DNA from 3 places in the Mesorhizobium sp. M7A.F.Ce.TU.012.03.2.1 genome. Region 3 is predicted to be linked to each of the others. Evidence: predicted binding sites of a transcription regulator. Region 3 holds the regulator's gene; each other region holds the start of a gene.
What was found. The regulator PhoB, encoded in region 3, activates phosphate uptake and scavenging genes when phosphate is short. The targets are predictions, from matches to a motif close to TGTCATNNANCTGTCAT.
Positions count from the first base shown of each region.

Region 1: the regulator PhoB is predicted to act here: its motif matches at 2,939-2,955, upstream of phnF (phosphonate metabolism transcriptional regulator PhnF).
Region 2: the regulator PhoB is predicted to act here: its motif matches at 4,701-4,717, upstream of EJ079_RS32190 (putative 2-aminoethylphosphonate ABC transporter substrate-binding protein).

Region 1 covers NZ_CP034779.1:2,889,872-2,899,701, forward strand. The annotation lists gene EJ079_RS13955 (alpha-D-ribose 1-methylphosphonate 5-phosphate C-P-lyase PhnJ) at 1-402, opposite strand, end outside; gene EJ079_RS13960 (hypothetical protein) at 468-671, shown strand; gene EJ079_RS13965 (carbon-phosphorus lyase complex subunit PhnI) at 674-1,786, opposite strand; gene phnH (phosphonate C-P lyase system protein PhnH) at 1,788-2,399, opposite strand; gene phnG (phosphonate C-P lyase system protein PhnG) at 2,399-2,860, opposite strand; gene phnF (phosphonate metabolism transcriptional regulator PhnF) at 2,988-3,740, shown strand; gene EJ079_RS13985 (zinc-binding alcohol dehydrogenase family protein) at 4,040-5,059, opposite strand; gene EJ079_RS13990 (ABC transporter permease) at 5,126-6,091, opposite strand; gene EJ079_RS13995 (sugar ABC transporter ATP-binding protein) at 6,088-7,641, opposite strand; gene EJ079_RS14000 (ABC transporter substrate-binding protein) at 7,797-8,789, opposite strand; gene EJ079_RS14005 (aldo/keto reductase) at 9,090-9,830, opposite strand, start outside.
Region 2 covers NZ_CP034779.1:6,492,543-6,502,372, forward strand. The annotation lists gene EJ079_RS32175 (MaoC/PaaZ C-terminal domain-containing protein) at 1-223, shown strand, start outside; gene EJ079_RS32180 (putative 2-aminoethylphosphonate ABC transporter permease subunit) at 251-2,263, opposite strand; gene EJ079_RS32185 (putative 2-aminoethylphosphonate ABC transporter ATP-binding protein) at 2,247-3,380, opposite strand; gene EJ079_RS32190 (putative 2-aminoethylphosphonate ABC transporter substrate-binding protein) at 3,503-4,528, opposite strand; gene EJ079_RS32195 (aspartate aminotransferase family protein) at 4,929-6,290, opposite strand; gene phnY (phosphonoacetaldehyde dehydrogenase) at 6,359-7,816, opposite strand; gene phnA (phosphonoacetate hydrolase) at 8,041-9,300, opposite strand; gene EJ079_RS32210 (2-aminoethylphosphonate--pyruvate transaminase) at 9,325-9,830, opposite strand, start outside.
Region 3 covers NZ_CP034779.1:2,522,418-2,532,247, reverse strand. The annotation lists gene EJ079_RS12215 (CHASE domain-containing protein) at 1-1,068, opposite strand, end outside; gene EJ079_RS12210 (ATP-binding cassette domain-containing protein) at 1,196-1,996, opposite strand; gene EJ079_RS12205 (sugar ABC transporter permease) at 2,008-3,360, opposite strand; gene xylF (D-xylose ABC transporter substrate-binding protein) at 3,503-4,543, opposite strand; gene EJ079_RS12195 (ROK family protein) at 4,814-6,061, shown strand; gene phoB (phosphate regulon transcriptional regulator PhoB) at 6,078-6,767, opposite strand; gene phoU (phosphate signaling complex protein PhoU) at 6,784-7,491, opposite strand; gene pstB (phosphate ABC transporter ATP-binding protein PstB) at 7,518-8,342, opposite strand; gene pstA (phosphate ABC transporter permease PstA) at 8,360-9,676, opposite strand; gene pstC (phosphate ABC transporter permease subunit PstC) at 9,673-9,830, opposite strand, start outside.

The DNA.
Region 1 (9,830 bases), 370 kb from region 3:
GAGGAAGCGCAAGGGTTCCGGAATCGGCACCTGGTAGACAAGCACCTGGCCCGCCGTCAGCGGATGTTCGGGGATGCGGTGGCGGGTCTGGATGATGGTGGCGCTGGCAGTATCGGTGGTCACCGCGACGTTGGCGACCTTCTTGAAGAAGGCGCGGATCGACACCGCATTGGTGGTGTCATCGGCGCCCTGGTCGATGACCTTCAGCACATCGTCCGGGCCGATGATCGAAGCGGTGACCTGGACGCCGCCGGTGCCCCAGCCATAAGGCATCGGCATTTCGCGCGAGGCGAACGGCACCTGATAGCCGGGAATAGCTATGCCCTTGAGGATCGCCCGGCGGATCATCCTCTTGGTCTGTTCGTCGAGATAGGCGAAGTTGTAGGTGGCGATGTCGGTCATGGCGATCACATCCACATTGTGCTATCGAATTGGCGTCCAGGACGCGGAAACAGGGGCGAAATCGGATGACCCAGACCGCTTGGCTGCATATCGGAATTCTGCTGCTGGCGTTCGTCGGCGTGATCGCCTTTATCCTCCGAAGAATGGTTTTTCCCGGAGCCAGGGAAGGCGCGCATGGCGGGAGCATTGGCATCGGCGGCGGCCACAGTGGCGGGCATGGCGACCATTCGCACGACAGCGGTGGCGGTGACGGCGGATCGGGCGACTAGGCTCATTCTGCCGCCTCCTTCTTGTCTTTCAGCATGTCGGCATTTTCGCGGGCGTCGTACTCGGCGCGCATGCGGCGCACGAGGTCGAGTTCGGCCTGGAAATCGACATAGTGCGGCAGCTTCAGATGCTCGACGAAGCCGGTCGCCTGGACATTGTCGGAGTGAGAGATGACGAACTCCTCGTCCTGGGCCGCGGCGACGACATCCTCGCCGAGCTCCTTCGCGCGCAGCGCCCGGTCGCAGAGCGCCATCGCCATCGCCTTGCGCTCGCTCTGGCCGAAGACGAGGCCATAGCCGCGGGTGAACTGCGGCGGCGCCTTGGCTGAGCCTTTGAACTGGTTGACCATCTGGCATTCGGTGACGCGGACAGTGCCGAGCGGCACCGCGAAGGGCAGTTCGGGCACGTCGAGCTCGAGCTCGACCTCGCCGATGCGGATCTCGCCGACGAAGGGATGATTGCGGGCATAGCCGCGCTGGGTGGAATAGCCGAGCGCCAGCAGGAAACCTTCGTCGCCGCGTGACAGCGCTTGCAGGCGGATGTCGCGCGCCATCGGGAATTCCAGGGGCTCGCGGGTGATGTCGCCGAGGACATGGTCCTGCGGCATCTCGCCATCCGGCTCGATCAGGCCTTCGCGGGCGAGGATCGCCGAGACGCGCGGCATGGCTTGCGCTTCGGTCTCGCGCTGCAGCGGTTCGGCGACATCAGCGCCGGCGGCAAGCTCGGGATCGAGAAGCCGGTGGGTGTAGTCGAAAGTGGGCCCGAGCAACTGGCCGCCGGGCAGGTCCTTGTAGGTCGCCGACACGCGCCGCTCGACCAGCATGGTGGCGGTGTCGATGGGCCTGGAGTAGCCGAAGCGCGGCAGCGTGGTGCGATAGGCGCGCACCAGGAAGATCGCCTCGATCAGGTCGCCACGCGCCTGGACGATGGCTAGGGCGGCCAGCTCCCGATCGTAGAGCGAGCCTTCGCTCATCACCCGGTCGACGCCGAGCGCCAGCTGCTCGACGATCTGGTCGAGGCGAAGCGCCGGCACCGAACGGTCGCCGCGCCGGCGGTCGGCAAGCAGGCTGTGGGCGTTGGCGATTGCGGCTTCGCCACCTTTTACCGCGACATACATCTTACGCCTCCATCGTCTTGATGCGTGTGGTGCGCGGCAGGCAGGCAATGCCGTTAGTGGTGGCGAGGATGATGTCGACGCCGCGCGGGAAGCGCTTGATATTCTGTTTCCACTGCTCGACGAAATGGCGCGGCATCTGCGCCGGCGCGATCGAGGCGCTGGTTTCGATGCCGGGACCTTCAAGCAACAGCGGCGTGCCGGAGACGAGATCGCCGACTTGCAGGATCAGCGTGGTCGAACGGTCGGGATAGTCCTGCGTGCCCTGCGAAAAACCATCGAAAGACATCATCTCGGCCGGGGCCGCGATGAAGGCGAAATGCGCATCGGCCGGTGTGTTGGCCACGGGCGCGCCCGTGTGGAACCCAAGCCAGGATCTGATGGCGGTGGAAGCTTGCAGGGCCTGGTCGAGCCAGAGCGGGGTGTCGTTGTCGCACAGCGCCAGTGCGATGGCGCCGGCGGTCGCCGAGAGCGGCGCCGGCGGGCGGGCGAAGGCCGGCAGCGGCTGCACGGAGCCTGGCCGCGCCATTGCGTCCATGACGGCGCGGAACACGGTCTGGGCATTGAAGACCGGATCGGCGAAACCGCCCTCGATCGATTGCGCTGCAATGTCCATCAGTCTTCTCCGCGAACCATGGTGAAGAAATCCACCTTCGTTGCCGCCGTCTCGGCGCGGCGTTTTTCATGCGCTGCGGTCAGAGCCGACCGCAGGGGCGCTATCAGCCCGGTCTCGACCCCATTGCGGCGGGCAGGGTCCTGCCACAGCGCGTCGGCGATGGCCGCCAGCTTCGCCTTCTGCTTGTCGCGGCCAAGCGCATAGCAATGGCCGACCTGACCGGAGGGCAGCCGGACGGTGGCGCGGGTAACGGTCGCCTCGCCGACATTGAAAGGGGCGCCGCCGCCGCCGATGCGGCCGCGCAGGGTGACAAGGCCGGTTTCGGGGCCGCGCAGCAACTCGGCGTCCGAAGGCAGTCCGGCCTCATTCCAGAGCCGTACGATGTCATCGCCGCTGGATTGCGAAAGGGTTGCCATGGCGGCTTTGCGCTCGGCCTGGTCGCGGGCTTCCTGTCCTCGCATCAGCAGCATTCCTATTCGTGAATTTGTCTATTGATATAGACAACCATACAAATTATACCTATTATCTAACGCGTGTCCATGACGGGTGGATGACAGCGATAGAAGACCGGGCGCTGGAGGTGGGGCAATGAAGGTCGGGCGGCTGTCAGCGGACAGCATCGAGCGGCGCAGTGGCGTTTCGCTGTGGCGGCAGATTGCCGACAAGATCCTGCATGCGATCGCCATCGGCGATTTCACGGAGAATGCAGCGCTGCCGCCGGAGGTGGCGCTGGCAGAGCGCTATGGCGTCAACCGTCACACGGTGCGCAGCGCCATATCAGCCCTTGTAAGGGAAGGCGTGCTGCGGGCCGAGCAGGGCCGCGGCACCTTCGTACTGTCGCGCAAGCGGCTGTCCTATCCGATCGGGGCGCGCACACGTTTTTCGACAGGGCTGCAAGGGCAAACGACGGAACGGCACATCGTCCTGCTCGCCTCGTCGGTCGAGCCGGCCAGCCAGCGCGTCGCCGAGGGACTGGGTCTTCCCAAGGGAGCCGATGTGATCCGGCTGGAAACGCGCGGCGAAGCCGACGGACGGCCGGTGTCGCGCGCTGCCGGCTGGTTCGAGGCCCGGCTCTTTGCCGGCATCGATGCCGCGATGGCGGAAACAGGCTCGATCACCGCATCGCTGGCGCGTTTCGGCATCGACGACTATCTCCGGCAATCGACCGTGCTGTCGGCGCGCCATGCCGATGCGGCGGACCTTGCCGACCTCGACCTGCAGCCGGGCGCCATCGTGCTGGTCACGGTCGCCGTCAATGTCACGCCGGACGGCCAGCCGATCCAGTTTTCCGAGTCGCGCTTCCCGGCCGAACGGGTGGAACTGAAGCTGTCGGCGCTGTAGGGAGTGACGGGCTCACTCGGTCGCGCTCACTTGTCAGCGGCGGCGCATTTGACTACCGCCTTCCCCCACTCCGTCTCGGCTTCGCCGAGCCACCTCTCCCCCCTCCGGAGGGAGAGGAAAGGCGCCACGCTTGGCGGCGGGAGAAGCAGGGAGTCTGGTTGAGGAGCGTTGGCTGCAATAGGCTCGCACCCTTCCTCTACCCCGTCGATCGGGGAGAGGTGGCTCGGCGAAGCCGAGACGGAGTGGGGGTCGACCTGCGCGGGCGTCGTCAATTCGGGCCGGGTTCGCCGTTTGCCATGTTATGATCCGACCTCGATCACAGCCTTGATCAGGCCCGATTTCTCATGTGCCCAACGAGCCAGATCGCGCGGCGTGCCGGCGAGTGTGGTGCGATGTGTGACGAGCTTGGCCAGGGGAACGGCGCCGTTGCGGATCGAGGCGGCGACGTGATCGAAGTCGGCGCGCAAGGCGTTGCGGCTGCCGATCAGCGTCATCTCGCGCTTGTGGAATTCCGGATCGGAAAAGCTGATGTCGTCCTTGACAACGGAGACCAGCACCAAGGTGCCGCCATGCGCGACATGGGCAAAGGCCGACTGCACCGACTGGGTGTTGCCGGTGGCGTCGAAGACCACATCGAAGCCTTCGCCTGATGTCGCTTGCCTGACCAGATCGGGCACCGCGCCGCGCGAGCCGTCGAGGGTCTGGAAACCAAGCTCATTTGCGGCGAAGGCGAGCCTTTCACTGCTCATGTCGAGCAGCGTCACGTCGAGTTCGGCGATGCGGGCGAAGATGGCGGTGCCGAGCCCGATCGGGCCGGCGCCGATGACCAGCGTGCGGGCGCCGGGGTCGGCGCGGGCGCGCCGCACGGCATGCGCGCCGATGGCCAGGAACTCGACTGCGGCGGCGTCGGCCAGCGACAGGCCGTTGGCCGGGTAGAGATTTTGCGCCGGCACCAGGATGCATTCGCACATGGCGCCGTCGCGATGCACGCCCAGCACCTCGATCCTGACGCAGCAATTCGGCTTGCCGTGCCGGCAGGCGATGCACTTGCCGCAGGAAAGATAGGGGTTGATCACCACGGGCTCACCAACGGCAAGATCGACGCCGTCGCCGGTCTCGATCACAGTACCCGACACCTCATGGCCCATGATGCGGGGATAGGCGAGGAACGGGTGCTTGCCCTCGAAAATATGGTAGTCGGTGCCGCAGATGCCGACATGGCTGACCGCCACCAGCGCCCAGCCGGGAGGCGGTGCCTCTGGTGCGGGCCGGTCTTCAAGGACGAGATCGCCGGGCGAACGGCAGAGGACGGCTTTCATGCGCTAATCCAGTCATGAAATCGCCGGCCCGTTGGTGTGGTGGGCCGGCGGTTGATTGCGGGATCGCTACTTGCCGCGGCGGCGCAGGCCGTCGAAGTAGACGATGATGATGATCAGCGCGCCGGTGATGATGCGCTGCCAGAACGAGTTGACGTTGAGCAGGTTGGCGCCGTTGTTGATGGTGGCCAGGATGAAGGCGCCGAGCAGCGGCCCATGCACCGAGCCGACGGCGCCGAACAGCGAGGTGCCGCCGATGACCGAAGACGCGATCGCCTGCAGCTCCCAGCCCTCGGCCTGCGTCGGGTTGCCGATGCCGATGCGGGCGGCCAGCAGCACGCCGACAAAGGCGGCGCACAGGCCCGACAGCGTGTAGGCCATGTAGATGGTGCGCTGGACATTGACGCCAGACAGGCGCGAGGCCTCGGCGTTGGAGCCGACCGAGAACAGATACCGGCCCCAGCGGCTGTGGTGCAGGAAGATATAGGCCGGAATGCCGACCAGGATCACCATCCAGAACAGGTTGGGGATGCCGATAAAGGAATTGCGCGAGAAGGCGGTGAAGGTGTCGCTGTTGATGTTGATCGAATTGCCGTTGGTCATCAAAAGGCCGATGCCGCGCAGCGAGGTCAGCGTTGCCAGCGTGATGATGAAGGGCGGCAGGCCCATCTTGACGATGCCGAAGCCGTGGAACATGCCGATGGCGACGCCGACCAGCAGCGTCACCAGAATGGCGAGCCAGATGGGGAAGCCGGCATTGATCATCATGGCCACGACCACCGTGGCGAAACCGACCACGGCGCCGACCGACAGGTCGATGCCGCCGGTGATGATGACGAAAGTCTGGCCGACCGCCATGATGGCGATCATCGAGCCCTGGCGCAAGAGATTGGCCATGTTGTTGGCGGAGGCGAAGCTCGTCGTCGCCACGGAGAGAAGAATCCAGAGCAGAACCAGCAGCGCCAAAAGCGTCAGCCCAAACAGGACGTTGTAGTTGCGCTTCGGTTTTTCGACGGCGATCGCCTCGGTGCTCATATCTGTCCTCCCAGCTTTTCTTGTTTCTCGGCGAGCGCCTGAGTGAGAATATCCTCGTGGCTGGCGGCGTGAAAACCGTGCGTCGCCACCAGTTTGCCGCGCCGGAACACATGCAGCGTGTCGGCGAGTTCATAGACTTCCGGCAGATAGGACGAGATCAGGATGATGCCGGCGCCCTTTGACAAAAGTGCGCTGAACAGGCGGTAGATCTCGGCCTTGGTGCCGACATCGACGCCGACCGTCGGTTCGTCGAAGATGAACAGCTTGGCGCCGTGCGCCAGCCATTTGCCGATGACGATCTTCTGCTGGTTGCCGCCCGACAGGCTGGATGCCAGCGCGCCGCGCGTCGGTGTCTTGATGCGCAGATCGGCGATCTGGCGATCGGCTTGCGTCTTCTCCTGCGTGCTCGAAATCAGCAGATTGTTCGAGATACGCTTGTAGATCGGCAGGTTCAGGTTGAAGCCGACTGGCAGATTGAGGCAGAGGCCCTGGTCGCGGCGGCTTTCCGGCGCCAGCGCCATGCCGAGCTTGATCGCGTCATGCTCGGAATTGACCTGCACCTCCTTGCCTTCCCAGAGGATCTGGCCGGCGGATTTGCGGTGGCGGCCGTAAAGCGTGGTGACGAACTCGCTGCGTCCGGCACCGATCAGGCCATAGAGTCCGACGATCTCGCCGGCGCGGACCGTCATCGAGACATTTTCGAAGCCCTTGCCGGACAGGTTCCTCGCCTCGATGAGGGCGGCGCCCGGCGTGAAATGCTCCTTGTGGTAGACCTGCTCGATCGAGCGGTTGATCATCATCTTGACCAGTTCGGCATCGTTGGTCTCGGCGATGTTGCGGGTGCCGACCAGCGTGCCGTCGCGCAGCACGGAAACGCGGTCGGCGAGCTCGAACACTTCCTCCATGCGGTGGCTGATGTAGATGATCGTCACGCCTTCGCCCTTCAGCCGACGGATCAGGGTGAAAAGCTGGTCGGCCTCCTTGCGGGTGAGGTAGGCGGTCGGCTCGTCGAAGATCAGGAATTTGGTGCCGCGCACGGTGGCGCGGGCGGCGGCTATCAACTGCTGCTGGCCGATGGTCAGGTCGCCAAGCGTGACATGCGCCGGCAGGTCGAAGCCGAGGTCGTCGATGATCGTCTGCGCCTGCCTGACCATGGCGCGCTGCTGCAGGATGCCGAAGCGTGAATTCTCCTCGCCGAGGAACATGTTGGCGGCGACCGTCAGGTGACGGCACAGCACGACTTCCTGGTGCACGGCATTGATGCCGAGCGCCATCGCCTCGTGCGGCGTCGCCAGGGCGGCCGGCTGGCCCTCCCAGGCGATCTCTCCGGAGGTGCGCGGCATGACGCCGGTCAGAAGCTTGATGAGCGTGGATTTGCCGGCGCCGTTCTCGCCGACGATGGCGTGGATCTCACCGGACTTGAAGGCGAGGTCGACCGGCTTCAGCGCGTGGGTGCCGGGATAGCGCTTCTCCAGCCCGCGCAATTCGAGGATGGTCCGCCCCGGTTCCAGCACAGGGGCCGGATGCAGTTCCTGCGCCGTCGATGTCATGACAATCCTCCCAGATTGGCCTCACGATTGGCACGCGGCGAGACAAGGATATGTCTCGAAAACAGCCTAGCCTACGCTTATGGATTGCCAAGTCGTTTGCGCGGCAGCTTGTCCCCGGGGCGATGTGCCCCGGGGACCATTGCGGATGCGACGGCTCAGAGCTTCGGATTGAGCAGCGCGTCGATCTTGGGGTCTTTCATGTTGTCCTTGGTCACCAGATTGGCGCCGGTGTCGACATTGGCTTCGACCTTCTCGCCCTTGGAAGCGGCGAGTGCGGTCTTGATGCCGTCATAGCCCATCCGGTACGGATCCTGGACGACGAGGGCGGAAATGACGCCGTCGTTGAGGAACTTGATCAGCTTCTCGTCGCTGTCGAAACCGACCAGCGCCAGCTTGCCGCCAAGGCTGTTTTCCGCGACAGCCTGACCGACGCCCTGCGCCATGATCAGGTTGGAAGCGAAGATGCCCTTGAGGTTCGGGTTGGCGGTGATCAGGTCGGTGGCGATGTTGAGGCCGGTGGTGGCCTGGCCGTCGGCATATTTATCGGCGACCAGCTTGAGGCCCGGATATTTGGCGGCCAGCTGTTCGGTGAAGCCCTGCTTGCGCTGTTCGAGCGAGCCGGCGCCCGGCGCGTTGGTGATCAGGGCGACGTCGCCCTCGATCTTGCCGCCGTTGGCGGCGCCGATGGCGGCTGCGAGGCCGTCGGCAGCGACGCGGCCGCCCTGGACGTTGTCGGTGGTCAGGAACGAGGTGAAGGCCTTGGAGTCGGCGCCGGAGTCGATGCCGATGACCTTGACCTTGGCAGCGGCTTCATCGATCGGCTTGCCAAGCGCCTTGAACTCGGTCGGCGCAATGACGATGGCCGCCGGGTTGCTGGCAACGGCGTTCTCGAGGATCGAGACCTGGCCGTTGACGTCGGTTTCAGCCTGGGCACCGAGTTCCGGCACGTTGACGCCGAGATCCTTGCCGGCCTTGCGGGCGCCGGCCAGAACGATCTGCCAGTAGAACGACGTGGTGTCCTTGACGATGATCGGAATGGTGACGTCCGCCGCCGAAACCGGCGCCGAATGCATGACGCCGGCGAGCATCGAAGCTGCTGCCAGCGCCATGACGGCGCGGCGGTTGAGAATGCTGGTCACGAATTTCATGAGGTTTCCTCCCTAAGTCGCCCGGTGAACGATACGGAAGCTCCGTCCGGATAGGCGTGGTCCAAAACAGAACTTTATCAATAAAAAACAATTGCCATGTTTTGATAATGCATCGAACAGATCGATGCAAGCGCTGTTTGATCAGTCCTTGCGAGGCCTGGCAGAGGCAAATCCACCGCGCTGCTCCCCATTGGCGCCGTCACACTTCCGTTCCGTTCCGGGAACGTATGGAATATTAATTCCATCATTTCGTCAATATAGAATGTCCATTCCTTCGTGTGACCGCAAGAGTATGGAGTTTCACACCAGCTCCTGCACCAGCGTGTGGGGACGATATCTGGCGTATTCCGTCTCCGGCACGTCGATGTCGAGCAGTTGGAGGTTGCGCGTCAGGTTCGCCAGCTTGGCGGTGCCGGTCAGCACGGTGGCGACGGCAGGTTCATGCAAGGGGAATTGGAACGCTGCGGCGGCGAGCGGATAGCCTCCCTCGGCGGCGATCCTTTCCATTGCGCCGACGCGGTCGAGCACGTCATGGCTGGCAGGGCGGTAGTCGAAATGCGCGCCTTGCACCGGCCCGGTCGCCAGGATACCGGAGTTGAACACGCCGCCAATGACCAAGGAGGTCTGCCGCGCCCGGCACAGGGGCAGCAACTCCGCTTCGGCGCTGCGGTCGAGCAAGGAATAGCGGCTGGCGAGCAGGATGCAGTCGAGCGGCGCCTCGCGCATCACGTCCAGACAGATCTGCACTTCGTTGACGCCAAGCCCATAGGCGGAAATGACGCCGGACCGTTTCAGCTCTTCAAGTGCCTTGAGGCCGCCGTCCATCAGGTTGCGAAAGTGCAGCTTGGTCTTCTCGACACCATGGGTGTAGGCGCCGATGTCGTGGACAAACAGGATGTCTATCCTGTTTAGGCCAAGCCGCGCATAGCTGAACTCGACCGACCGCATGATGCCGTCATAGGAATAGTCGTAGTCGAGCGCGAAGGGCAGCGGATCGACATAGGAGTGATCGGGAACCTGATCGTCCGGCACCGGGCGGAA
Region 2 (9,830 bases), 2.8 Mb from region 3:
TGTCGCCTTTTCCTACGGCTACGACCGGTTGCGCTTCATCAAGCCGGTGTTCATCGGCGACACGATCCGGACGCGCACCACAATTACGGCCAGGGAAGACGACCCGAAGAGGCCGGGGTCGGGACGGGTGATCGAACGCTGCGAGGTGATCAACCAGCGCGGCGAAGTGGTGCTGGCGGCCGACCACATCTACATCGTCGAACGCAGGCCGACGCAGGGCTGAGACTTGGGAAAGTCCTAGAGCATTTCATTATCGTACCCGCCAACCCTGAGTTCTTTTAAGGATACCTTTCGAAACAGCCACGTGAATGATCCGCGCGAATGCGTTGGTGTAGAAGATCATCATGCCCATGGCAGCAGCAGGCGCGGTGTCGCCAGCGTCGTCCATGTTGAGCACTGCAACCGAGGCGAGCGCCGTGTGTGTTGTATAGATGAAGACCACCGCGGAAACCGTCGTCATGGCGTTGACGAAAAGATAGATCGAGATGTCAAGGATTGCCGGCAGACAGATCGGCACTGTCACCCGCGTGAACAGGCGATAGAAAGGCTGCTTCAGCGAGGCCGCGACCGGCTCGAACTCACGATCGATCTGCTTCAGCGCCGTCAGGGCCGTCAAATGACCGACCGTGTAAAAGTGCGTCACGGTGCAGACGACCAGGATCGCCATTGTGCCGTAGATCGCGTGCAGCGGATTGGCCGGATTGTTGAAGAAGAAAATATAGGCCAGGCCAAGCACAAGCCCCGGCACCGCCATCGGCAGCATGGCGAGGAAGTGGAAGGCTGCCCGTCCGGTCCTGAAGCCTTCGGTCTTTTCGACAATGTAAGCGCCGACGAAGACGATGACGGTTCCAAACACAGCGGTCAGCAACGAGAGCGTGATCGAGTTGTAGTAAGAAGCCCAGCCCCCGCCATCCATGCGACCGAACGCGAAATTCTTCAGGCTGAGACTGAGGTCGTAGGGCCAAAACTTGACCAGCGCGGCGTACTGGCAAATGCCGATGATGCCGGCGATGAACAACGCGACCAGGCTGCAATAAGCCAGACAGACCAGGTCGAAGCGGCGATTGGGTTTTGCCTCGTAAGGCACCGAGCGGGCCGACAGGAGCGAAACCTGCCTGCGCTGGACCAGGCGGTCGACGACGAAGGCGGCGATGGCCGGGATCAGCAAGATGACCGAGACCACCGCCCCCATCTCGAAATTCTGCTGACCAATCACTTGCTTGTAGATATCGACGGCGAGCACGTTGAACTGGCCGCCGATGACCTTCGGCAAGCCGAAATCGGTGATGACGAGCGTAAACACGACAAACGCCGCGGAGATCAAACCGTAGCGCGCGCCCGGAATGGTAACGACCCAGAACGTCCGCCACTTGCTGGCGCGCAGCGAAGCGGCGGCTTCATATTGGCGCTGGTCGGAGATCGCCAGTGCCGTCGAGATAATGATCAGAGCATGGGGAAAGGTGAAGAATATCGAGCCGACGACAATCCCCAACGGACCGTAGATCGATATGCCGCCAAGCAGGCTTTTCAACAGGCCCTGGTTGCCGAACAGATAGATGAGGGCGATGCCGGGCAGTAGCGACGGCACCAGGATGGGAGCCATGGCGATGAGCCTGAATAGGCCCTTGAAGCGCATCTTGCTTCGGTTCAAAGCGTAGGCGAAGCCGAAGGCTATGCCGACCGTGATGATGGTGCTGATCAGCGCGATCAGGAAGGAGTTCTGGATCGAGCGGAACAGCGTTGGCGTCGAGAAGTAGGTTGTGTAGTTGTCCAACCCAAGCTCGCGCGCGGGCCTCAGCATAATGCGCCGAAAGGTGTTCGAGTCGACTTCCTGCCATTCGGTGCCGCGGTGGAGTTGCGTGCCGATCAGGAAATAAGCGTCATCGGTCGTGCCGCGGACCTTGTATTTGACCGGGCTGCGGAAACTGAAATCCGGAAAGAAGCTGGTGGCCGGCAGCCGACCATCGGAACTGGTCGCAAGCTTTTCTGGCGGGACCGCGGCGAGTTTCTCGTTCAGAGCGGCGGCCGTCACTGGCTCGCCGAAATTGCCGAGCTTGTCGCTGACCTGGAATTCGAACGCGCCAAGATCGAAGCTGTAGGTCGAGAACGATTTCGACAGCATCACGTAGAGCGGGGCTGCCAGCGACAGGACCAGATAGAACGAGATGACGACCAGCAGGCCGCGCTTGATCAACTCGTCCTTGTCGAGCGACTGTCGGAGCGCCCGACCGGACGGCATCAGGATATCAGTTGCCGCCGCCATGGCGCTCTCCTTGCGGGAAGACAAGCAGTCGGTCGGCGGGCAGTTCCACCGTTAGCGCTCCGCCTTCGGCGAGGCCGAGACGCCGCGTGGCGTTGACCGAGAAATCGGCGATCAGAATCTCGTCTCCAAGCTCTCCGCCGCGCAGCCGGGTGCGCCAGAACGAACCCAGGAATTCCATTTCACCGACGGTCACTTCGATCAGGTTTTCCGAAGTCTTCACCACATCGGGTGCTCCAGGCGAGCGCGAGCCCGGCCCGTGTGGAATCACGTCTTCCGGCCGAATGGCGGCGACGACTGCTTCGCCGTTCGCAAAGCTGTGCGGCGCGCATCTGAAAGCCTTCGTCCCGAAGCCTACCGAATCTGCTCCTACCGTCGCATCAAACTTGTTGGTCTCGCCGATGAAATCGGCGACGAACAGCGTCCTGGGATGGCGATAGATTTCAGTTGGGCTGCCGACCTGCTCGATGACGCCATGGTTCATAACGACAATGCGGTCGGCCAACGACAATGCTTCTTCCTGGTCGTGCGTAACCATGATCGTGGTGACGCCGAGCTTGCGCTGCAGCCCCTTGATCTCGTGGCGCAAGTGCACGCGCACCTTGGCGTCGAGCGCCGACAGCGGCTCGTCGAGCAGAAGCAGGCCGGGCGAGGTGGCGATGGCCCGGGCGAGCGCGATGCGCTGCTGCTGCCCGCCGGAAAGCTGCGCTGGGTATTTCTTCGCCTGATCGGGCAAGCCGACCAGCATGAGCAATTCCTTGACGCGGGCATCGATCTCGGCGCGCGGCCGTTTGGTGTTTTCCAGGCCAAAGGCGATGTTCCTTTCGATCGTCAGATTGGGAAACAGCGCGTAGGACTGAAACACGATGCCGTAGTCGCGTTTTGACGGCGGCAGCGTTGAGATATCCCTGCCCCCCTGGCGGACGACGCCTCTGGTCTGCAGGTCGAGGCCGGCGACGGCGCGCAGCAGCGTGGTCTTGCCGCAACCCGAAGGGCCGAGAAAGCAGATGAATTCGCCTTCGTTGATGTCGAGCGAGATGTCCTTCAGCGCATGGAACTCGCCGAAGGCCTTCCAGAGATGTTCGATCCGCAGGTAAGCCGTGTTGCCGGCAGCGGTCATGGGATGCACCTCGGCCAGCGTTGCCGATAGATCAGCGACGGGTTCGTGTCTCATTTTGACCATCCGGGAAGAGTTACGAGAAGGGCGCCGCTCTGACGGCGCCCTGTCGAAATGCTCTGCGTCTAGCTCTTGGGCTCAGACTTGGCGTCGTAGCGCTTCGTCCACTCGTCGAGAATGGCCTTGCGGTGGTTGGCCGCCCACTCGAAGTCATTATCGATCATCTTGGACTCGATATCTGCGGGCAGGAATTCGACCGGCTTGGCGACATTCGGCATAGCCAGAACCGCATAACCTACATTGTACATCTCGTTGGCCTCCTTGCTGATCGACCAGTCGAGCAGCGTTTTGGCGGCTTCGAGATTTTTCGTTCCCGCAACGATCGCGGATGCCTCCATGTCCCAGCCGATGCCTTCGGACGGGATGACGATATCGAGGGGGGCGCCCTCCTTCTTCGATTTCGCGGCGCGGAACTCGAACGAGATGCCGATTACGGTTTCACCGGCGGCGGCCATTTTGCACGGCTTCGAACCTGAATGCGTGTAGGCATCAATATTCTGATGCAGGGCGTCCATATAGGCCCAACCATCCTTCTCGCCGAACAACTGCAGCCAGCTCGATACATCGAGGAAGCCGGTGCCGGACGAGGCCGGGTTCGGCATCACGATGTGACCCTTGTATTCCGGCTTGGTAAGATCTTTCCAGCTGGTCGGCTCGGTGAGGCCAAGCTTTTTGCCCTCCACGGTGTTGAAGCAGATCGAAGCCGCCCAGGCGTCCATGCCAACCCAGGCCGGTGGCGTGTCCTTGTCGACAAACTTCGGCTTGAGCAATTCGACGCCTTTTGGCGCATAGGGCTCAAGCATGCCTTCGGTCTTCAGCACCAGAAGCGATGTAGCGGCAAGGCCCCAGACAACGTCGGCCTGCGGATTGTCCTTTTCGGCCAACAGCTTGGCGGTAACGACACCCGTGGAGTCGCGGACAAAGTTCAGTTTGATGTCGGGATGGCTCTTTGTGAAAGTCTCGGCGTAGCGGGCGAGATCTTCGGCTTCAATGGCGGTATAGACTGTCAGTTCGGAGGTTTCGGCAAAGGCGGCGGATGACATCAATGCCGCGGCGAAGGCCATTGCGATAGTTGCGTTGCGCGATTTCATGCTCAGTTCCCCTTTGATTGTTGGCACATTCTGCGATGCACTGTGACGATCGCGCCGGTGGACATTGCGGCCCTGTAGCGCTTGTGGATTTCGTCGTTGGGTCAACTCTGGGGATTGGTGATCGATAAGTAAAATCTATTTATTTTATGACAGACAAACTTCTCCTGATAGTTGTCATGGAACTGTCGCATGCCTGTTGCGGCCGCGATTCCGCGCTTGCGAAAGCCCACGATTGGCAACGGAGACGGTTATGGTCAGCCGAACGAAACGCCCGTTGTCTGTGCCCGCAAACGCGGGTCGGACGAGCGGACAGTCACCACCAGATCGCCCCCCCTCGCCCGCAAGCCCGCGTCGATTTCAGGGCATTCGAGCTCGCGGTCGGTGCGCACGGCCTTCATGGTCAGGCCGCCAGCACGGCGGTCTCGAGGATGTCGAACGCACGATCGAGATCAGCTTTCGAAATGACCAGCGGCGGCGACAGCGTCAGCACATTGCCCTGGCTGACCTTGAAGCTCAGCCCCTGCCCCAGGCAAGCATAGAAGACGCGTTCGGCGAGATCGCGCGCCGGCTCGCGCGTATCGCGATCCTCGACGAGCTCGACGCCGACCATCAGTCCCCTGCCCCTGACGTCGCCGACATGGGGCGAGCGCGCCATCAGGTGCTGCATACGCTCCAGCATGTGCCGGCCAAGTTCGGCCGCGCGTTCGACCAATCCTTCCTCCAGGATGATGTCGATCGTCGTCAGTGCGGCGCGGGTCGTCACCGGGTTCTTCTCGTGGGTGTAGTGGCCGATCGCGAAGCCACCGGTGACGTCGAGGTCGCGGCGCGCGATGACGGCGGCGATCGGCAGGATGCCGCCGCCGAGCGACTTGCCGAGGACGACGATGTCGGGCGTCACATCATCATGCTCGTGGGCGAAGAATTTTCCCGTCTTGCCCAGCCCGGTCGGGATCTCGTCGAAGATCAGCAGCGTGCCGTGCCGGTCGCAGGCTTCGCGAACCCGCTTCCAGAAACCGGGCGGCGGCGGGTTGGGCGTCGCCCGCATCGGTTCTGCGACGACCGCCGCCACGTCCTGTTCGCGGCCGAGCACATAGGCGATCATGTTGGCGCAAGCGAGCCCCGAGGTTTCGAGGGAATCGTGGCCATAGGGACAGCGATAGCCGTCCCAGGGTGCGACGTGCTCGGTGCCGGTCATCATCGGGCCTGATATGTGCGAGCGGAAGGTCGCCTCGCCGCCGACGCTTGCAGCGCCGAAGCCGGCCCCGTGGAACGCATCCCAGAACGACACCGTCTTGAAGCGGCCGGTCGCGGCGCGGGCGATCTTCAGCGCGACCTCGATGGCATCCGAACCACCGGTGGTGAACAGCACCTTGCCGAGATCGCCGGGCGCCAATGCCGCCAGCTTCTCCGCCAGCTCGACAGCGGGCTCGCAGGTAAAGCGGCGCGGCGCAAAGCAGAGCTCATCGAGCTGCTTTTTGATCGCCGTGACCAGCCTTGGATGGCCGTAGCCGAGGTGATGCACGCTGTTGCCGTGGAAATCCATGAAGCGGCGGCCAGCGGTGTCCTCGATCCAGATGCCTTGCGCCTTCGCGATGGTCGAAAGGCAGGGGCTGGACAGACTCTGGTGCATGAAGGCAGCCGCGTCGCGATCGAGCAAGCCGCGGATCCGCGGATCGTCATGCCCGGCATCCCATCGGCCGCGAGCCGCTGTGGTGTTGGAATCGCCTTCGGTGTGCACAAGCTCTTTGATCGCGGCCATCATGGTCTCCGAAACGCGAATGAGGGAGCGGCGAACGCTCCCTCCATTGTTTATCCGTCAATGCCGCCCGGTCAGGACCAGGGCAGCGAAAATGTCTTCACATTGGTGTAGCTCTTCATCGCCTCGATGACGCCTTCCTTGTAGCCATTGCCCGAATCCTTGATGCCGCCGAAGGGCGACATCTCGATGCGGTAGCCCGGCACTTCCCAGATGTTGACGGTGCCGACCTGAAGGCCGGCGATGTATTTCTGCATGCGCGGAAAAGAGTTGGTGCAGACGCCCGACGACAGGCCGAAGGCGGTCGAGTTGGACAGTGCGATCAGCGCATCATCGTCGTCCGGCGCGCGAACGATCGGGATGATCGGGCCGAACGTCTCCTCCATCACCAATTCGGATGTGTGAGGAACGCGATCGACGACGATCGGCGGCAGCAACGCGCCCTGACGACCCGGATTGTAGAGGATTTCGGCGCCCTGCTCGGCGGCCATGTGGACGCGGGCTTCGAACAGCGCCGCCGCCTTCTCGTGCACGACGGTGCCAAGGTCGGTCGAGCGGTCCATCGGATCGCCGAAGCGGATTTTTTTCGCCCGCTCCAGCACCAGCGGCACGAAGCGGTCGGCGACGCTTTCCTGAACCAGGATGCGCTTGACCGCGGTGCAGCGCTGGCCGGAGTTCTTTGTCGCGCCGGCGACGGCCAGATCCGCGGCTCTGGCCAGATCCTCGTCGGAGAGATCGTTGAGGATGATCAGCGGGTCGTTGCCGCCGAGTTCCAGCACCTGGCGCTTGTAGCCGGCGGTGCGGGCGATCATCTTGCCGACCGGCACGCCGCCGGTGAAAGTGATCAGGTCGATATTGTCGTTGGTGATCATCTCGTTGCCGATGTCTGCGGGCCAGCCGGTCACCACCGACAGCATTTCGGGCGGCAGACCGGCTTCATAGAGAATGTCGGCCAGGAGAAGCGCCGTCATCGGCGTCAATTCGGTCGGCTTGACCACCACGCAATTGTTGGTGGCGATCGCCGGCGCCACCTTGTGCGAGACCATGTTGAGCGGGTGGTTGAACGGCGTGATCGCCGAGATCGCCTTCAACGGCTCGCGGGTGGTGAAGATCTTGCGCGCCTTGCCGTGCGGGGTGAGGTCGCAGGAGAAGATCTGGCCGTCGTCCTGGATGCACATCTGCGCCGACAGCGTGAACACGTCATAGGCACGGCCGACCTCATAGAGCGAGTCCGTCTTGGAGATGCCGAGCTCGAGCGTGATGAGATCGGAGATTTCTTCGCGGCGCGACGCCAATGCCTCGGCGGCGCGGAACAGGATCTGCTGACGCTCGTAGCGCGTCAGCTTCGATTTGTAGCTGGCGGCGATCTCGAATGCTTTTCGCGCGTGCTCGGCACGCCCGGCCGGCACGGTGCCGATGACGGTGTCGTTCCAGGGGTAGCGCACCTCGACGACGCCGTCGGCATCAACTTTCTTGCCGGCAATGCGCATCGGCTCGTGGCGGACTGTGATGGCTGGGTCGAGCTTGGTCATGGGTTCTGCTCCAGCAGATTCTTGGGTACGTCGCGGGGTCGACCCCCACTCCGGCCCTCCGGGCCACCTCTCCCCCGATCGACGGGGGAGAGGAAATCAGGCGAAGTCGGCGCCCCCACGTTTCCCGGCTAAGCCGCGGCTAACCCTGGCGCCTTTCTCTCCCCCGTCGATCGGGGGAGAGGTGCCGAGCGTAGCGAGGCGGAGTGGGGGGTCCACACTAGCGCTCAGCCCGCCAGTGCCGCCGCCATTGTGGCGTAGTAAAAGGCGTCGAAGTTTCTCAACACAGGTTCATCAGGCAATTCCGGCAGCACACGATTGACGATGAACGGCACCTCCTGCTCGGTCAGCCCACCATGCGACCGTAGCGGTTCGTTCAGAGCCGCCAGGTCATGGCGATGTTCTGAGGTGCCGATCGTCTTGTTCTCGGTCGAGATCAGCACGATGTCGCCGATGCGATCTGCCGGCAGCTCAAAGCGCTCGCACGCCGTCGGGCTGTCGACGACCAGCATGATGCCGTCGATCTTCGCCAGCCGGGCCATGATGCCGGCCTGATCTGCGCCATCAGGCAGATAGGCGGTGGCAAACGAGCCGAGCGCGCCGTGATGCACGACATAGGGGTCGGTGATCGGCAGGATGACGCGGGCGGCGTCCTTGCCCAGCCACTCGTCGAGAAGGTCCTGGACATAGACGACGTCGGGCGAACCGTCCGCCTTGTGCTTGGGCTTCATGCCATGGTCGGCGGTGACGACGATCGCCGCGCCCAGCGCATCAAGCTCGGTCAGGTATTTGTCGAACATCTCGTAGAAGGCGTTGGCCTGCGGCACGCCCGGCGCGTATTTGTGCTGCACATAGTCTGTGGTCGTCAGGTACATGATGTCGGGACGGAACTCCTTCAGCAGCTGCACACCGGCGGCAAAGACGAATTCCGAAAGTTCGGCCGAATAGACCTCCGGCACGGGCAGCCCAAAATGTTTCGAGGCATTGTCGATGCCGTGCTCGGCCCTGGTGGTGGTGTCGGATTTTTCCGCCGAGAAGCACAGCGCGCGGCCTTCATCGAAGGCAAGGCCCTTGCCAAGCAAAGCACGCAGCTTGTCCTTGGCGGTGACCACGGCGACCTTGGCGCCGGCATCATAGAAGGCCTGGAAGATGGTCGGCGCGCGCAGGAAGCGCGGGTCGTTCATCATCACTTCCTTGCCGGTCTCGCGCTCATAGAGATAGTTGCCACAGATGCCGTGCACCGACGGCGGCCGGCCGGTGGCGATCGACAGATTGTTGGGATTGGTGAAGCTCGGAATGACCGAGTGCGCAAAACGCACCGTGCCCTTCTGCTTGATCCTGACCAGAGCCGGCATCAGCCCGGCCTCGATCGCCTCGTCGAGATAGGCAGGCTCGCAGCCGTCAAGGCAGATGGCGATGGCCGGCACACGCGGCCAGGCGTAGGTGCGGCCGTTGACCGCGACGTTGATGGGAGACATCTGGTTCATCTGATATCCTCGAGATCGGCCGCTTCAGGCGGGGAGTTTGGCGCGTTCGGCGAGTGCCGCGGCGGGTGGGGCGGCGGTGTCGACGCCCATTTCATGAAGCGAGAAGGCCGCCGCCTCGACGACGCGGCGCATGACATGTTCGTCCATCTGGCCGATGCAGCCGACGCGGAAGCTATCGACGGCGGTCAGCTTGCCCGGATAGATGATGAAGCCCTTGTCCTTCATCAGATCGTAGAAGCGGTCGAAGGCGAAACTGGCATGGGCCGGGTTGAAGAAGGTGACGATGATCGGCGACAGCCAGCGATCCCCGAGCAGTGTCTCGAAACCGAGGTCGCGCATGCCGGCCACCATGACGTCGCGGTTCCTCGTATAGCGAGCGCCACGGCCGGCGACGCCGCCTTCGGCCTCGTGCTGGCGCAGTGCTTCGAGGAAGGCAGCGACGACGTGCGTCGGCGGCGTGTAGCGCCACTGGCCGGTTTTGTTGAGGTGCGCCCACTGGGCGTGGACATCGAGCGACAGCGAATGGCTCC
Region 3 (9,830 bases):
CTTCATCTCCTGCAGCATCAGGTCTTTTTCGATCAGGCTCTTTTCCGTGGTTTCGTGCAACCGCGACGCCGCCTCATAGGCCCGCTCCTGATATCGCGCCACCAGCGCGATGGCGCCCGCCAACAGCAGGCCGAATAGCCCCAGCATCACCGGAATGGCGCGCGACGACGGCTGCGAGAAGGCGCTTGTCGGCCGGAACAGGACAGTCCATGGCCGTCCGGCGACGATGATCTTTCGGGTGACCAGCAGCCTGTCGCCGAAAGTCGAAGCTGGCGGCGTCTCCGACCGGAACAGCAGATTGTCGCCGCTCACGGCACCATCGCCGTCATAGATTTCGGTGTTGACCGGCAGTAGCGGCGACCGGCTGAGCGCGGTCTGGAACAGATCGCGAGCCCGGAAGGCCGCATAGAGAAAACCTGATGTCGAGGATATCGAAGCATTGATGACGTCGGGAGCGGTTTCGACATTGAGCCGCACGAAAACGAAGAAGCCGGTGAACGTCTGCGAGGCGCCCGTGTCCTGGCCCAGCTGCACCAACCCGCTGGCGTGCTGCTGGTCGTCGGACATCGCCTTTTCGATCGCCACACGCCGCATCGGTTCGCTGAACATGTCGTAGCCGATGGCGGCTTGGTTGGATGGATCCAGCGGTTCGAACAGCACGATAGGGGTACGCCAGGGTTGCGTGGTATCCGGGTAGATTGGATGACTGACGCCATAATCGTGCAGCATATCGCGTTCGACCGTCGCCTCGTCGCCCGTCTTTGCCAGCCTGAGGAAACCGATGCCGCGCAAGCCGGCGAAATTCTTGTCGACATCGAGCGCGTTGAAGAACGCCTTGAACTCATTGCGAGAAATATCGCCATTGCGGGCGTCGAACAGGGCCTGCGTCGAGCGCAGCAGCGACAGATGCAGGTCGATGCGGCTCTCGATCCGGTTGAGCGCGTCGTCGGCAGTCGCCTCGAACTTGATGCGCGCGGCTTCCTGTGTGGCGAAATAGGCGAAACCTGCCATCACCATGCTGATTAGTGCGACGGCGATAAAGGCGATGATCGGGAAAAGCTTCTTCAACGGATCGTGCGGTCCCTGAGCGATATCGGACCTTTATGGGCAAGTCGCCGTGCCAACACAATGCCAAGGCCAAGCCATCCTTACGGCTGGCATATCACGTGTCCGGCAACCGCGAGCTGGCTTGATCTCAGGCCGCGATCTTCAGCGCGCCCGGTCCTGGAATGGCGCCCGGCGGGCATTTGCCAAGAATGATCATCCCCAGCACCTCGTCCTGGGTGACATCGGTGGTGCGGGCGGTGCCAACGACCTGGCCGTTCTTCATGACGCAGACCCGGTCGGCAAGCTCGAACACATCGTGGATGTCGTGGCTGATCAGGAAGATGCCGATGCCATCGGACTTGAGCTGCTTGACCAGTTCGCCGACCTGCGCCGTTTCCTGCGGACCAAGCGCCGCAGTCGGCTCGTCCATGATCAGGATGCGGGCGTTGAACAGGATCGCACGCGCGATCGCCACCGATTGCCGCTGGCCGCCCGACAGCTTGATCACCGGCTCCTTGAAGCGCTGGAAGCGGGGATTTAGCCGACCCATCACCTTGCGCGCCTCGGCCTCCATGGCAACGTCGTCGAGCGTACCCCAGGCGGTCATCAGCTCGCGGCCGAGGAACAGATTGGCGGCGGCGTCGACATTGTCGGCCAACGCCAGCGTCTGGTAGATCGTCTCGATGCCGTATTTCTTGGCGTCGCGTGGATTGGAGATCGATGCCTCCTCGCCGTTGACGAAGATCTGGCCCGAATCGCGCTTGTAGGCGCCGGACAGGATCTTGATCAATGTCGACTTGCCGGCGCCATTGTGGCCGAGCAGCGCCACGACCTCGCCGGGGAAAAGATCGATCGAGGCGTCGTCGACGGCGCGGATGCCGCCAAACGCGATCGAGATGTTCCTCATGTCGATCAGCGCGGTGGCTGCAGGAGCAGTCTTGTCATTCATGGCATGCCCTCCTAGACGCGCTTGCGATAGACGGTGTCGAGCCACACGGCGATGACCAGTACGGCCCCGACGACGATGCTCTGCAGCGGCGAGTCGACGCCGAGCAGCACCATGCCGGACTGCAGCGACTGCATCAGCAGCGCGCCCAGCATGGCGCCGATGATCGTTCCCGATCCGCCGGCAAGCGACGTGCCGCCGATCACGGCGGCTGCAATGACGAGCAGTTCGTCGAGCGTTCCAAGCACGTTGGTGGCCGAATTCTGCCGGGCCGAGGAGATCGCCGCGGCAATCGTGGCCAGCACGCCCATGATCATGAACACCTTCATGGTGATCCATCGCGTGTTGATGCCGGCGAGATTAGCCGCCTCGGGATTGCCGCCGATGGCGAACACATAGCGGCCGAAACGGGTGCGGTTGGTGATGAAGGTCATCACCAGCCCGACGGCGACAGCCATCAGCACCGGTATGGCGATACCGTGGGCGATGAACAGGCCGCCTTCGGGAACGGTGATGTTGTTGGCGGCCGCATATCTGTTCACGATGCCGATCGGCCAGGGGTAGGAGTTGGCGAGCCAGACCGCACCCATGATGGCGCCGCAGGTGACGACTCCAAGCAGCGCCTCGGCCCAGATCGGACGTAGCGGAAACCGGAAACGCTTGCGCTGCACCCGCCCGTTGAACAGCCCAAACACCACGGCGAGGCAGGCGACGATCCCAACGATCCAGCTCCAGGTCGCGCCGATCGATCCCGCCGGCCCACCGCCCATCAGCTGAAAAGTGGCGTTAAGCGGCGCCACGGTCTGGCCTGAAGTGACCCACCAGGCGGCACCGCGCCAGACCAGCAGGCCGCCCAGCGTCACGATAAAGGCGGGCACTTCGAGATAGGCGATGACGAAGCCTTGAAAAGCGCCGATCAACAGGCCGAGCGCCAGGCCGATGACCAGTGCCAGGACCCAGATCCACGGGTTGCCGAGTTCGAGCCCGACAAAGCGCACCAGGAAATGCACCTGGGCAAATCCCATCACCATGCCGATCAGGCCCTCGGCGGAACCGACCGACAGGTCGATGTTGCGCATGACGATGACCAGCACCATGCCGCAGGCCATGATGGCAACCGCGGACGTCTGCACCGACAGGTTCCACAGATTGCGCGGCGTGAGAAAGGTGCGGCTGTCGAAATCGAGCGGATTGACGCCAAGGCGCAGGCTGGAAATGACATGCAGCCCAATCCAGATGACCAGCAGCGCGCCGATCATGCCGAGCATGCGGGTGTCGATCTCGGTCGCCTTCAGGAACCGGGCGACGGCGCCGAGTTCCGACGCGCGCGCCGTATCGGTCTGCGGGTTTGACGTCGTATCGGTCATGGTTTCCTCCCACCGGCTGGCCGTCTGACGCGCATGCCGGAGCCCAGCCTAGAAGCTATCCGCATGATGCGGAAACAGAATTCTTTGAGAAAACGCCGCGGCTTTTGGGCCGCGGCGTTCAGATATTTCAAAGTGGTACGGATCAGTTGCAGGCCGCCACGGTGCCGGCGGCGACACCCGCGCAGACTTCGTCCTTCTTGATCCAGCCGGCGTCGATGACGACGTTGAGATTGTCCTTGGTGATGGCAACCGGGGTCAGGAACAGCGACTTGACGGTGTTGCCGCCCGGCGTCGTGAAGTCCTTGGCGCCGGCGATGTCGCTCGTCTTCTTGCCGTCGGCCAGTTGCGAGGCGATCTCGGCGGCATTCTTGCCGAGCTCCCGCGCGTCCTTCCACACCGACACGGTTTGCGTGCCGAGGGCGATGCGGTTCAGCGCGGCGTGGTCGCCGTCCTGACCCGAGACCGGCACGGTGCCGGCCAAGCCTTGAGCCGTCAGCGCCGCGACGACGCCACCGGCAGTGCCGTCATTGGCCGCGACCACCGCGTCGACCTTGTTGTCGTTGGCGGTCAGGAACTGCTCCATGTTCTTCTGGGCGTTGGCGGGCAGCCAGCCATCCGTGTAGGCTTCGCCGACATTCTTGATCTTGCCGCTGTCGATGGCTTCCTTGAGCACTTCCATCGAGCCCGAGAACAGGAAGTCGGCATTGGGATCGGCACCGGAGCCCTTGATGAAGACGTAGTTGCCTTCCGGCTTGACCTTGAACACTTCGCGGGCCTGCATGCGGCCGACTTCCTTGTTGTCGAAGGTCAGATAGAAGACGTCCTTGTTCTCGATCAGCCGGTCATAGCCGACGACCGGAATGCCTTCGTCCAGCGCCTTCTGCACGGCCGGGCCGATGGCCGAAGCGTCCTGCGCCAGGATGATCAGGGAATTAGCGCCCTGCGAGATCAGGCTTTCGACATCGGTAAGCTGCTTGCCGGGATTGGACTGCGCATCGGCGGAGATGTACTTGTCGCCAGCGGCCTCGATCGCCGTCTTCATGGCGGCTTCGTCGGTCTTCCAGCGTTCTTCCTGGAAGTTGGACCACGAAACGCCGACGACCTTGTCCTTCGCCTGCGCGACAGACGCGAGCGTCAGCGACATGGCGGCACCCGCCAGGATGGCGGCCGTGAATCTTTTCATATTATCCTCCCTGCGCCGCGTATGGCGCGACCAAACTGACCCGAGGGCCGGCACAGAGGCTCTATTTTTTCGAGCCTCGAAAAAATACTGGGCCAACGCCCGAACGCTGTCAACATCGATTCTGATGGATTTTGATGTCATTTCGAGTTTTTTTCGAGTCTCGGAATAAATAAATGACACGGCCTGCAGCTTCTGCCAGTATTTACCGGCGTCACCGACAGCGTTCCAGGGGCAGGAGGAACCGCGGCGACCGGGAGGATATGAAAGAACATGTCGGTCGGAATCCGCCACGACGATCTGCGCCGCCGCAACCGCGCCATGGTGATCGCGGCAGTGCGCCGCGCCGGACAGCCGTCGCGAACCGAGATCGCCGCGACCACAAGCCTCAGCCATTCGACCATCTCGGCGATTTCAGCGGACCTGATCGTCGAAGGCATCCTGACCGAAAGCAAGCCGAGCGAGGCCGGCTCACTCAAACGCGGCCGGCCGCAGGTCGGCCTCAGTCTCAATCCGGAAGCGGCCGCGGTAATGACCGTGGTGCTGTCGCTGAACTTCCTCTCCGTCGCCGTCATCGACTATGCCGGCCAGGTAATATCCGAGGAACAGCGCCGGCTGGACACGCTGACGATGTCGCGCGAGTCGCTGATCGGGGAATGCACGGCCATCGTGCGGCGCCGCCTGGCAGATCCCGACCTGGACGTGCGCAGCATCGCCCGCATCGCGCTGGCCATCCAGGGCATCACCGACACCCGTGCCCGCGCCATGCTGTGGTCGCCGATCACGCCGCACACCGACATCGCCTTCGCTGACATATTCGAAGACCAGTTCGGCATCCCTGCCATAATGGAGAACGACTGCAACATGATGGCGGTGGCGCTGCGCTGGCGCGACCCCGATCGTTACCGCGACGATTTCATCGCTATCCTTTTGTCGCACGGCATCGGCATGGGACTGGTGCTGAAGGGCGAATTGTTCACCGGCACCCATTCTTCGGGCGGCGAATTCGGCCACATGATCCATCGGCCGAACGGCGCGCTATGTCGCTGCGGACGGCGCGGCTGCGTCGAAGCCTATGCGGGCAATTACGCCATCTGGCGCAACGCCAGGCAGATGGGCGAGGATGCAGAACCCGTTGCCGATGTCAGCGACGCCGACATGCGCGCCCTGGCTGCCGCGGCCCGCGAAGGTGACGGACCCGAACGGGAAGCCTATCGCAAGGCCGGCGAAGCGCTCGGCTACGGCCTCGGCAGCCTGTTCGCGCTGATCGATCCGGCGCCGGTCGCCATGGTCGGTGTCAGCGCCGCCGCCTTCGACCTGATCGAGCCGGCATTGCGGCAAGCGATTGCCCAGACCGCCGGCGGCCAGCATTCCAAATCGATTTCCTTCGACACCGAGCCGAACGAACTGCCGCTGATCCGCGAGGGCTGCGCCATGCGGGCGCTGATCTTCGTCGATCAGGAGATTTTTGCGCCGGGCGTGCAGGCGAGATCCGGTTTCGGCGGCAAGAACGTGGCGTGAGTTCAAACGAGGGAGTTCAGTCCTCTCGGATGGCGTATCCGGCCCCACGGATCGTGCGGATGACATCAGGCATACGGCCATTGTTGACCGCCTTGCGCAGCCGGCCGACATGCACGTCGACCGTGCGCTCGTCGATGTAGATCGTCTCGCCCCAGACATTGTCGAGCAGCTGGCTGCGCGAGAACACGCGGCCTGGATGGCGCATCATGAATTCGAGCAGGCGGAATTCCGTCGGCCCAAGCCGGATCTCGCTCTTCTTGCGATAGACACGGTGCGACTCGCGATCGAGCACGATATCGCCGACCTTTAGCACGCTGGACAGCACTTCCGGCTTGGCCCGGCGCAGCAGCGCCTTGACCCTGGCCATGAACTCTGGCGTCGAGAAGGGCTTGACCAGATAGTCGTCGGCGCCGGTCGACAGGCCGCGCACGCGGTCGCTTTCCTCGCCTCGCGCGGTCAGCATGATGATCGGCAGCCGCTCGGTCTCGGGACGCATTCGCAGGCGCCGGCAGAGTTCGATGCCCGAAACCGCAGGCACCATCCAGTCGAGCACCAGAAGATCGGGAACGTTCTCCTGCAGCCGGATTTCGGCCTCATCGCCGCGCGTCACCACCTCGACCTGGTAACCTTCGGATTCAAGATTGTAGCGGAGCAGCACGCCTAGCGGCTCCTCATCCTCCACCACCATGATGCGTGGTGCGATCATCGGCTGGTCACCCCTGTTATGCCGCTGGCGCGGACATTGCCGTCTCGTCCTGCTTCGGACGATTGGCTGGCAGCTGCGTGCCGGTCAAAACATAGTAGGCATTTTCGGCGATGTTGGTCACGTGGTCGCCGATCCGCTCGAGGTTCTTGGCGCAAAACAACAGGTGCGTGCACGCCGTGATGTTGCGGGGATCTTCCATCATGTAGGTCAGCAGCTCGCGGAACACCGAGGTGTATTTGACGTCGATGCGTTCATCATTGTTTCTGAGCGTGGCAAGCGCTGCCGCGTCAGCGGCGGCATACTCGTCGACGACCCCCTGCACCTGGATCAGCACCAGCTGCGCCATCGCGTCGATCGAATGCGAAAGATCGTGCGGCGTGACGCTCAGCCCGACAGTGCCGACGCGCTTGGCGATGTTCTTGGCAAGGTCGCCGATGCGCTCGAGGTCGCCGGCCATGCGGATCGAACCGACCACCGCACGCAGATCGTTGGCCATTGGCTGGCGCTTGGCGATCAGCGTGATGGCGCGATCGTCCAGCTCGCGCTGGCGGGCATCCATGATGGCATCGTCGGAAACCACGCGCTGCGCCAGCGCATTGTCCGAATTGAGCAAAGCCTTGGTCGAGCCACTGACCATCGAGCGGGCGAGATCGCCCATGTCGCGGATCAGCTGGCTGATCTGCTCCAGATCCTCATCGAAAGATGCAACGGTATGTTCACCCATGATCTTCGTCCCTCATATGCCTGAGCTCAGCCGAACCGGCCGGTGATGTAGTCCTGGGTGCGTTTGTCGTCGGGGGTGGTGAACATCTTGTCGGTGGCGCCCTCCTCGACCAGATAGCCTAGATGGAACATCGCGGTGCGCTGCGACACGCGCGCTGCCTGCTGCATCGAATGGGTGACGATGACGATCGTATAGTTCTGGCGCAGTTCGTCGATCAGTTCCTCGACGCGAGCAGTGGCGATCGGATCGAGCGCCGAACACGGCTCGTCCATCAGGATCACCTCGGGCGACACGGCGATGGCGCGTGCAATGCACAGACGCTGCTGCTGGCCACCGGAAAGACCCGTGCCAGGTTCCTGCAAACGGTCCTTCACCTCGTTCCAGATTGCCGCCTTCTTCAGGCTCGACTCGACGATCTGATCCATGTCGGCCTTGCGCTTGGCCAATCCGTGGATGCGCGGGCCATAGGCGACGTTCTCGTAGATCGACTTGGGGAACGGATTGGGTTTCTGAAACACCATGCCGACGCGCGCCCTGAGTTCGACGACATCGATGTTCTTGTCGTAGATGTCTTCTTCGTCGAGCGTTATCTTGCCGGTTACCCGCGCGGAATCGATGGTGTCGTTCATGCGGTTGAGGCAACGCAGGAAGGTCGACTTGCCGCAGCCGGAGGGGCCGATCAGCGCCGTCACCTGATTCAGGCGGACGTCGAGATTGACATCGAACAGCGCCTGCTTCTCGCCATAGAACACGCCGACCTTGTCGCCGCGCATTTTGATCACTTCGTTCGACTTGGCGTTCATCTTATCGCCCACTGCGTTTTCAAGGGACTGTTCGGTCATGATGTTCATACCAAAATGCCTTTTTTCTACCAGCGCCGCTCGAACCGACGCCGAAGCACGATCGCGGTGATGTTCATGGCCATGAGGAAGACGAGCAGGATGATGATCGCGCCCGACATGCGCTCGACGAAGGCGCGTTCGGCCTCGTTCGCCCACATATAGATCTGCACCGGCAGCGCGGTGGCCGGATCGAAAGGCGTCGTCGGTGGATCGGCGACGAAGGCGACCATGCCGATTAGCAGCAGGGGCGCGGTTTCACCGAGCGCACGCGCTAGACCGATGATGGTGCCGGTGAGGATGCCGGGTGCGGCAAGCGGCAGGATGTGCTGGAACACCATCTGCATCTTGGAGGCGCCAAGACCGAGAGCCGCCGAGCGGATCGACGGCGGCACCGCGGCAAGTGCAGCGCGCGTCGCGATGATGATCGTCGGCAGCGTCATCAGTGTCAGCACCAGGCCGCCGACGAAAGCGGCGGAGCGCGGCATGCCCAGGAAATTGATGAACACCGCGAGGCCGAGCAAGCCGAAGACGATTGACGGCACCGCTGCCAGATTGTTGATGTTGACCTCGATAAGGTCGGTGAAACGGTTCTTCTTGGCGAACTCCTCCAGATAGATGGAGGCGGCGACGCCGATCGGTAGCGCCAGGAGCAACACGATTACCATCATATAAAACGAGCCGATGATCGCCACGCCCATGCCCGAGGTTTCCGGGCGGCTGGAGGCGCCGTAGGTGAACAGGCCGCTGTTGAAGTGCTCGGCCATCGCGCCCTCGGTCTTGAGCTTGTTCATCCAGGTGATCTGCTGGTCCGAGACCTTGCGTCGCGCTTCCTCGACACTGAGGTCGATCTGGCCCTTGAAAGCCGAGTCGAGATTGGCGGCGGCGAGGATGTTGACGTTGCGTGTCGTGCCGATCACGGACGGATCGGCGGCAACGATGTCGCGCAACTGGACGCGGGCGCCTTCCGACAGGAAGCCCTTGAGCTTCTGGATCATCGGCTTGTCATCAGGAGAGATGCCGAGCTTGGCCACAAGCGCGTTTTCGGCGAGCTTGGGATAATTTGCCTTGATCAGAACGCTCGGATCGGTTGCACGCTTGCCGGAAGGATCGATCACCTTCTCGTCGAACGAGATCGGCAGTGATACCGTCGTCTGCCAGAAGGCGGTGTAGCCTTTCGAGACGATGGTGATCAGCATGATTGCCAGGAACGCCAGGCCTACGGAAATCGCCACGACGCCATAGATGCGGAAACGGCGTTCGGCGGCGTAACGGGCCTTCAGGCCGATGTCGCGGCGCGGATGGGCCGCCGCCCTGACCATCGTATTCATGGAAATGTCGGTCATTCGTACTGCTCCCGATATTTGCGCACGATGTAGAGCGCGACGATGTTCATCACCAACGTCAGCGCGAACAGCGTCAGGCCGAGTGCGAAGGCGACCAGCGTCTGCGGCGAATTGAACTCGAGGTCGCCGGTGAGCTGGTTGACGATCTTGACGG